Regions from separate parts of the Acidovorax sp. GW101-11A03 genome, predicted to be linked through region 4. Evidence: predicted binding sites of a transcription regulator. Region 4 holds the regulator's gene; each other region holds the start of a gene.
The links. The regulator FNR, encoded in region 4, switches genes on or off when oxygen is low (the NO sensors DNR and NnrR bind a similar motif). The targets are predictions, from matches to a motif close to TTGATNNNNATCAA.
Positions count from the first base shown of each region.

Region 1: the regulator FNR is predicted to act here: its motif matches at 686-699, upstream of AC07Z7_RS22155 (universal stress protein).
Region 2: the regulator FNR is predicted to act here: its motif matches at 1,278-1,291, upstream of cyoA (ubiquinol oxidase subunit II).
Region 3: the regulator FNR is predicted to act here: its motif matches at 1,009-1,022, upstream of clpB (ATP-dependent chaperone ClpB).

Region 1 covers NZ_JBWKZU010000077.1:14,075-16,273, reverse strand. The annotation lists gene AC07Z7_RS22160 (2OG-Fe dioxygenase family protein) at 1-662, shown strand, start outside; gene AC07Z7_RS22155 (universal stress protein) at 784-1,221, shown strand; gene AC07Z7_RS22150 (Bug family tripartite tricarboxylate transporter substrate binding protein) at 1,399-2,199, opposite strand, start outside.
Region 2 covers NZ_JBWKZU010000024.1:26,114-28,312, reverse strand. The annotation lists gene AC07Z7_RS12015 (MFS transporter) at 1-1,144, opposite strand, end outside; gene cyoA (ubiquinol oxidase subunit II) at 1,387-2,199, shown strand, end outside.
Region 3 covers NZ_JBWKZU010000030.1:42,130-44,328, forward strand. The annotation lists gene AC07Z7_RS14010 (hypothetical protein) at 1-50, opposite strand, end outside; gene AC07Z7_RS14015 (hypothetical protein) at 132-362, shown strand; gene AC07Z7_RS14020 (molybdenum cofactor biosynthesis protein MoaE) at 413-892, shown strand; gene clpB (ATP-dependent chaperone ClpB) at 1,109-2,199, shown strand, end outside.
Region 4 covers NZ_JBWKZU010000011.1:77,844-80,042, reverse strand. The annotation lists gene AC07Z7_RS07305 (FixH family protein) at 1-207, shown strand, start outside; gene AC07Z7_RS07300 (hypothetical protein) at 281-574, shown strand; gene fnr (fumarate/nitrate reduction transcriptional regulator Fnr) at 632-1,354, opposite strand; gene hemN (oxygen-independent coproporphyrinogen III oxidase) at 1,550-2,199, shown strand, end outside.

The sequences.
Region 1 (2,199 bases), on a different contig from region 4:
GCGATCTGCCCGCGCTGATGGCCCTCAACAGCGACTGGGCCGCGCTGCCACCCGATGAGTTCTTGAAAGACGGTGGCCGCTACCGTCGCCGCCGCCATGCCTGTTTTGTGGTGCAGGGCGGGCAAGTGCAGCAGGCGCCGCACCGCGCGCACTGGCAGCCGGTGGAATACAACGCGCTGCATGGGGGCATGGAGCGCTGGTTTGCGCCCATGGAGCCCGCCACCGTGGCAACCCCCGTGTGGCAACAGTTGCTGGCGGCGCTGGCGGGCGTGTCGGACGCCGTGTTTGCCGGGCCGGACGCCCCCGCACCCTGGTTCGTGGAAGCGCACCAGTTCCGCATCGACACCACCGACGGCATTGGCCGCCCCACGCCCGAGGGCGCGCACCGCGACGGCGTGGACCTGGTGGCGGTGTTCCTGGTGGGCCGCGAAGGTGTGAAGGGCGGTGAGACCCGCGTGTTCGAGGCCACCGGCCCCAGCGGCCAGCGCTTCACGCTCACCGAACCCTGGTCGCTCTTGCTGCTGGACGACGCGCGCATGATCCATGAATCCACCCCCATCCAGCCCCTGGCGGCGGGCGGCCACCGCGACACGCTGGTGGTGACCTGCCGGCGCGGCAACTTCCAGGGGGCCGATGTGGTGGGGCAGGGCCCTGTCGCCTGAAAACGCGTATGAGTGCGCCGGATTTGATGCGAATCAAGATGCGGGGTATGGTGGCAGTCCACACTGAGGCCCATGACCAGGTCACAAGCTTGGTCCCACCCTTCACTTAAGGAGTAGCACCATGTTCAAGCACATTCTGGTTCCCGTTGATGGCTCCAAGACCTCGATGCTGGCTGTTTCCAAGGCCGCAGCCCTGGCCAAGACCTTTGGCAGCGCGGTGACGGCGGTGTATGTGATCGACCCCTATCCCTTCACCGGCGTAGGCGCCGACTTTGCCTATGGCCAGGCGCAGTACATCAATGCCGCCACGGCCGAAGCCAATGCCGCCTTGGATGCGACCAAAAAAGCCATGGCCGAAGCGGGCGTGCAGGCCAACGCCCTGGTGGGCGAGGGCCATGCCGTGCATGACGGCATCCTGCGTGCACTCGAAACCTCGGGCGCCGACCTGATCGTGATGGGCTCACACGGCCGCCGAGGCCTCGAAAAGCTGGTGCTGGGCAGCGTCACCCAGCGCGTGCTGGGCGTGGTGCACATCCCCGTGCTGGTCGTGCGCGACTGAGCGTCATCCCCCATGAAGAACGGCTCCGAAAGGAGCCGTTTTCATTTCAGTCCTCGATAAAGCAGTAAACCACCCGCAGCCAGCTGCTCCAGCGCCAGTGCACCCGTGGAGCTGGCTCCGCCAGGCCACCGGGTGCGTCCCCCTTCAGGGGGAAGGCGCCGCAGGCGACTCAGGGGGCTACTCGATTTTCGCGCCTGAGGCTTCCACAATGCCCTTCCACTGCGTGTATTCCTTCTTCAGGAGGGCGCCCAGCTGTGCCGATGTCATGGCTTCGGGCTCGGCGCCCTGGGCCTGGATGGCGGCCTTCATGTCGGCCGTGGCCAGCAGCTTGTTGACCTCGGCATTCAGCGTGGCCACCACGGGCGCGGGGGTGCCTGCGGGGGCGAACACGCCGTACCAGGTGCTCACGTCAAAGTCCTTGAAGCCGGATTCGGCCACCGTGGGCACGTCGGGCAGTGACGAGCTGCGCTTGGCCGATGTGACGGCCAGCGGGCGCAGCTTGCCCGCCTTGATCTGGCCCATGGCCGAGGGCAGGGACGACACCAGCAGGTCTACATTGCCCGCCAGCGCATCCATCAGCGCGGGGTTGGAGCCCTTGTAGGGGATGTGGCTGAGCTTGGCGCCTGCCGCCTGCTCGAACAGGTGGCCTGCCAGGTGGATGGAGGTGCCGTTGCCAGGCGAGCCATAGGTGATGGTGCCAGGCGCAGCCTTGGCGGCGGCCACCACATCGGCCAGGGTCTTGTACTTGGAGTTGACGCTGGTGGCGATGACCACGGGCGTCCAGGCCACATGGGCGACGGGCGTCAGGTCTTTGGTCGGGTCCCAGGGCAGGTTCTTGTACAGCCAGGGGCCGATCACCAGGTTGTCCTTCTGGCCCATCACGATGTCGTAGCCGGTGGGTGCGGCCTTCACCGCTTCGCCGATGCCGATGGTGCCGCCTGCCCCCGCCTTGTTGTCGGCCACCACGGTCCATTTGGC
Region 2 (2,199 bases), on a different contig from region 4:
GCGAGAAATTGGCCGTCACGGTGCCGGAGGCCTGGCCATACGACAGGCCCAGCAGCACAAAGCCCAGCAGCAGGAACATGGTGCTGCCCACCTCGCCGGAGTTGAGCAGAACGGGTGCCATGAAGCTGAACACGCCAATCAGCACCGCCATGCCGCCCAGCAGCTTGCGGCGGCCCAGGTGGTCCGACAGCCAGCCGGACACCATGATGGCGCCCGCAGCCAGGAAGGCACCCACGATCTGTACGCCCAGGATCTGGGTGACGGGCTGCTCGGAATACAGCGTGATCCACGACAGCGGGAACACCGTGACCAGGTGGAACAGCGCAAAGCTGGCCAGCGCCGCAAACGCGCCCAGCAGCACATTGCTGCCTTCATCGCGCATGACACGGCTCACGGGCACGGGCTGCAGTTCCCGGTCCTTGAGCAGTTCAGAGTACGACTGCCCCACCACTAGGCGCAGGCGCGCAAACAGGGCCACCACGTTCACGGCAAAGGCCACAAAGAAGGGATATCGCCAGCCCCAGGCCAGGAACTCCTGCACGGAGAGGCTGCTGTACAGGTAGGCAAACAGGCTCGCCGCCAGCACAAACCCCAGCGGGGCGCCCAGCTGGCCGATCATGGCGTACCAGCCCCGGCGCTCCTTGGGGGCCGACATGGCCAGCAGCGATGGCAAGCCGTCCCACGAACCGCCAAGCGCCAGCCCCTGGCCAACGCGCAGGATCAGCAGCGCCACCACGGCCGTCAGGCCCACGTCCTTGTAGCCGGGCAAAAACGCCATGCCCACCGTGCACACGCCCAGCAGGAAGAGCGCCACAGTCAGCTTGGTGCCCCGGCCCCAGCGTCGCTGGATGGCCATGGAGATGGCCGTGCCCACCGGGCGCACGACAAAAGCGACCGCCAGCAGCGCAAAGCCCATCAGCGTGCCGTCCAGGCGCGACAGGAAGGGGAACAGAAAGGACGGGAAGACGAGAACGCAGGCGATCCCGAAAACGAAAAAGTCGAAGTACTCGGACGAACGTCCAATGATCACGCCCACAGCGATTTCGCTGGGGGTGACGTCTTCATGCGTATCAGCCCGCGAGAGAGAGGCGGGGCTTTCTTCAAAACCGGCCGCAGGGTAGGTGGCAGAGGCGGGGCTGCTCATGAACAAGGCTCCTTGTCGTTGTGTGAATAAGACAACACCGTTCTACACGCAAGTCGAACCGCCCACAAGTGCGGTTTTACTGATCTGACTGCGGGACAACGCCCCTCGACGCACCAAATTGGGGCAAGCCTCGTTGACCTTGGACAAAATGTCCAATGTACAAATTCGCTAGGGCTATTACATTCAGCGGCACTTCGTTATCCGCGTTTACCCGTAATTAAACGCCCCGATTGCGCTTCCACATGCCCAAACTATCCCTCTCCCGCGTGCCCACCTGGCTGGCCGCCATCGCTGCCCTGGGCAGCCTGGCTGGCTGCAGCAAGGCGGTCGTCCTCAACCCCGCAGGCGACATCGCTGCGCAGCAAGGCCATATGGTCATCCAGGCCACGCTGCTGATGCTGATCATCATCGTGCCGGTGATTGCCCTGACCCTGTGGTTTGCCTGGAAGTACCGCCAGAACAACACCGCCAACACCGAAGACGACTACGACCCCGACTGGCACCACTCCACCTCGCTGGAGCTGGTGATCTGGACGGTGCCCCTCCTGATCATCATCGCCCTGGGCGCGCTGACCTGGATCGGCACCCACAAGCTCGACCCCTACCGCCCGCTGGACCGCATCTCGGCCACCAAGCCGCTGGATGCGCAGTCCACGCCGCTGGAGGTGCAGGTGGTGGCCATGGACTGGAAGTGGCTGTTCTTCTACCCCGAACTGGGCATTGCCACGGTGAACGAACTGGCCGCGCCGGTAGACCGCCCCATTCTGTTCAAGCTCACGGCCACGTCCACCATGAACGCGTTCTACGTGCCCGACCTGGCCGGCATGATCTACGCCATGCCCGGCATGCAGACCGAACTGAACGCCGTGATCAACCAGCCCGGCGTGTACAAGGGCATGTCATCGCACTACAGCGGCTCGGGCTTCTCGGGCATGACGTTCAAGTTCCATGGCCTGAGCCAGGGCGACTTCGACCAGTGGGTGGCCCGGAACAAGTCCGAAGGCAAGCCGCTCACGCGCCAGACCTACCTGGACCTGGTCAAGCCCAGCGAGCGC
Region 3 (2,199 bases), on a different contig from region 4:
GGCGAGGGGTAGAGCTTGTACAGGTCGGTCTGAATCGTTTGTGTGGCCATGGTCGTTGATGCGAGCCTGTTCAAAGGGGGCGGCAGTGCGGGTACAGTGCGGGCGAATCGTACAGTTACTTCAAGCATCCCATGGCAAGACCCAAAAGTGAATGGCCGGGCAAGGTCCTGGCCCTGATCCAGGGCGGCAACCTGCCCGCCGCCATCGCGCAGATCAAGGTGGCCCCCTCGGTGGCCGACGTGACGCGCCTGCAGACCCTGCTGGCCAAGCTGCCCCCCACTCCGGCGCTCGCCCAGTTGAACAAGTTCGTGGAAGAAGAGCGCGCCCTGCTGGCGGCGCCGCGCCTGCACCGGTCGCCATGAGCGCGCCGCCTGCCCCAGTGGTTACCGAATTGCCCGAAAGCCCTGTCGCCATGACTGTGCCCCGCGTTTCCATCCAGACCGAAGACTTCGACCTGTCTGCCGAGGTGGCGGCGCTGCGCCGCGAAAACAAGGGCGTGGGCGCGGTGTGCAGCTTTGTGGGCACGGTGCGCGACCGCAATGAAGGGGACCAGGTGGCGTCCATGGAGCTGGAGCACTACCCCGGCATGACCGAAAAATCCATCGAGGCCATGGTGGACGAAGCCTTCCGGCGCTTCGACATCTTCGGCGCCCGCGTCATCCACCGCGTGGGGCTGCTGCAGCCGCTCGACCAGATCGTGCTGGTGGCCGTGACCAGCGCCCACCGGGGCCAGAGCTTCCAGGCTTGCGAGTTCCTCATGGACTACCTCAAGACCCAGGCGCCGTTCTGGAAGAAGGAAGAAACCGCCCAGGGCGCGCGCTGGGTGGATGCGCGGGTGAGCGATGACGCCGCACTGGCGCGCTGGGGCATCACGCTGGGCAACGCGGGCTGACGCGCGGAGCCCGATGGGGCAGAAATTTGAAAAAAATTGGCTGCCTCCGCGCTTTGGTAATGCGTTTGTTGCTATAAAAGTAGTAGTAATTGGTGTTTCTCTGGCGTGGCGAATCACTGATACAGGTCAACGGCAGGCCATGAGGCGGGGTGGGGGACTGTCTTGAAATCAGGCACACGGTGCCTCAAGTGTTCTGCAATTCGGAGGACATTCCCCATGCGTCTCGACAAATTCACCACCAAGTTCCAGGAAGCCCTGAGCGATGCCCAGAGCATTGCACTGGGCCATGACAACGCCTACATCGAACCCGTGCATGTGCTGCTGGCCATGCTGCAACAGGACGACGGCCCCAAGGCGCTGCTGCAGCGTGCAGGCGCCAACGTGCCCGGCCTGCTGACAGCGGCCGAGGCGGCCGTCAAGCGCCTGCCCCAGGTGCAGGGCAACGACCAGGTGCAGGGCGGGCCCGAGCTGGGCCGCGTGCTGCAGGCCACCGAGAAGGAGGCCATCAAACGCGGCGATCCGTTCATCGCGAGCGAGTTGTTTTTGCTGGCCGTGATCGACAGCAAAGGCGACGCCGCCAAGATTGCCAAGGACAACGGCCTTACGCGCAAGAGCCTGGAGGCCGCCATTGACGCCGTGCGCGGCGGCCAGAAAGTGGACAGCGCCGAGGCCGAGGGCCAGCGCGGCGCGCTCGCCAAATACTGCCTGGACCTGACCGAGCGCGCGCGCATCGGCAAGCTGGACCCGGTGATCGGGCGCGACGACGAGATCCGCCGCGCCATCCAGGTGCTGCAGCGCCGCACCAAGAACAACCCCGTGCTCATTGGCGAGCCTGGCGTGGGCAAGACCGCCATTGTGGAAGGCCTGGCCCAGCGCATCGTGGCGGGCGAGGTGCCCGAAAGCCTCAAAGGCAAGCGCGTGCTGAGCCTGGACATGGCAGCGTTGCTGGCAGGCGCCAAGTTCCGCGGCGAGTTCGAGGAGCGCCTCAAAGCCGTGCTCAACGAGCTGGCCAAGGATGAGGGCCAGACCATCGTCTTCATCGACGAGCTGCACACCATGGTGGGCGCAGGCAAGGGCGAAGGCGCGATGGATGCGGGCAACATGCTCAAGCCCGCCTTGGCGCGCGGCGAGCTGCACTGTGTGGGCGCGACCACGCTTGACGAATACCGCAAGTACATCGAGAAGGACGCCGCGCTGGAGCGCCGCTTCCAGAAGATCCTGGTGGGCGAGCCCACGGTGGAGGCCACCATCGCCATCCTGCGTGGCCTGCAGGAGAAGTACGAGGTGCACCATGGTGTGGACATCAC
Region 4 (2,199 bases):
GTGATTGCCGGCCCGGTCATTGTGATCGTTGCCGGTTTTGTGACCTTGTGGCTGGCGCTGTCCCGTCCAGACCCAGTGGTGGCAGAGGATTACTACCGCAAGGGGATCGAGATCAACAAGACGCTGGAAGCCCCCGAGAAGAGCCTGGCACCTGCCATGAAGGGACGCAACCATGCGGCCACCCCCGTGCAGGATCAGCCGCGTTGAAATACACAAGCATGTGGCTCACCAGTGATGCCACCGTGCCGCCACTGAGCCCCCAGGAGACAGGAACGACGATATGTGGACGCAACGCCTGATGTGGATTGCATGGCCCGCCTTCTTGATGGCGGGGGTGCTGGAGATGCTGGTTTTTGCCATGGTGGACCCCCAGGATCTGCACTGGTTCGGGCAACCGCTGGCGCTGTCGCGGCAGGGCGTCTATACGCTGGCTTTTTTTGCGTTCTGGATCATCACCATGGCAAGCAGTGCGTTGACCACGCTGCTTGCCATGTCACCCTTTGAGTTGAACCGCTGCCCGGTCCCCGAGGGTGAGCGGCCAGACGACTGCCGCAAGACATCGTCCTGCTCCTGAGCAAGGAGGAGGGCGTTACTGGCCAGCCGGTGAAGGCCAACCGGGACGGCGGCCAGATCAGTGGCAGGCTTGCTGGCTGTTCACAATGCGCTTGAGGGCATCCGTGTCCAGGATGCGGACATGGCGCTGCTTGACTTCCACGATGCCTTCTTCCACAAATTTGGAGAAGGTCCGGCTCACGGTTTCGAGTTTCAGGCCCAGGTAGCTGCCGATTTCTTCGCGGGTCATGCGCAGCACCAGTTCGGACTGCGAGAAGCCGCGTGCATGCAGCCGTTGCACCAGGTTCAGCAAAAAAGCCGCTAGGCGCTCTTCGGCGCGCATGCTGCCCAGCAGCAGCATCACGCCGTGTTCGCGCACGATCTCGCGGCTCATGATTTTGTGCACATGGTGCTGCAGGGCCGTGACCTCGCGCGAGAGTTCCTCGATGCGGTCGAAGGGCATCACGCAGACCTCGGCATCTTCCAGGGCCACCGCGTCACAGGTGTGGTGGTCGTTCACGATGCCATCGAGGCCAATGATCTCGCCCGCCATCTGAAAACCGGTGACCTGGTCGCGGCCGTCTTCGGTAGCCACGCAGGTTTTGAAGAAACCCGTGCGGATGGCGTAAAGCGACGTGAAGGACTCGCCATTGCGGAACAGCGTGCCCCCCCGCTTGACCTTGCGGCGAACGGCAACGACTTCATCGATGCGCTGCAGTTGCTCTTCGTTCAGGCCCACGGGCATGCACAGCTCGCGCAGGTTGCAGTTGGAGCAGGCGACTTTGATGGTGAGCGGGTTCATAGGCACGTGAGCTAGAGGTTGGGTGTCAAGTACATCGCGCCCGATACGAAAAAGCTGGAAGGCCTTCGGGGGGGCGCCGGAGCGACTGACATTTGTCAAATTGTCGCCCGTCGGCCTGGTCGTTCACTTGATGCAGGTCAAGGACATCGCCGAGAGGGTACGGCACAGTCAGGGTGTACGCAAGGATATTCCCCCATGACCGCTGTTTCGCCCGATCTCCTGCGCCGTTTTGACGTGCCGGGGCCCCGCTACACCTCCTATCCGACAGCCGACCGGTTTGTCGAAGCGTTCGGGCAGGAAGACTATATCCTGGCACTGGAGCAGCGCCGGACAGGCTCGGTGGCCAAGGCCTTGCCCTTGTCCTTGTATGTGCACATTCCGTTCTGCGAGTCGCTGTGCTACTACTGCGCCTGCAACAAGATCATCACCAAGCACCATGACCGCGCAGAAGTCTATCTGCGCTACCTGAGCCGCGAGATCGATCTGCACACCGCACACTGCGGCGTGGGCCAGGTGGTGAGCCAGCTGCACCTGGGTGGGGGGACGCCCACGTTTCTGTCGGATGCGGGTTTGCGTGAACTCATGGCCATGCTCAAGCGCAGCTTCACCTTGGCGCCGGGCGGTGAGTACTCCATCGAGGTGGACCCCCGCACCGTGAACGCCGACAGGCTGGCGCTGCTGGCTGAGCTGGGCTTCAACCGGCTCAGTTTCGGTGTGCAGGATTTTGATGCGGAGGTACAGAAGGCCGTGCACCGCGTCCAGCCTGCCGAACAGGTGTTCGCACTGGTGGAGTCAGCGCGCGCGCTGGGTTTTGACTCGGTGAACGTGGACCTGATCTATGGCCT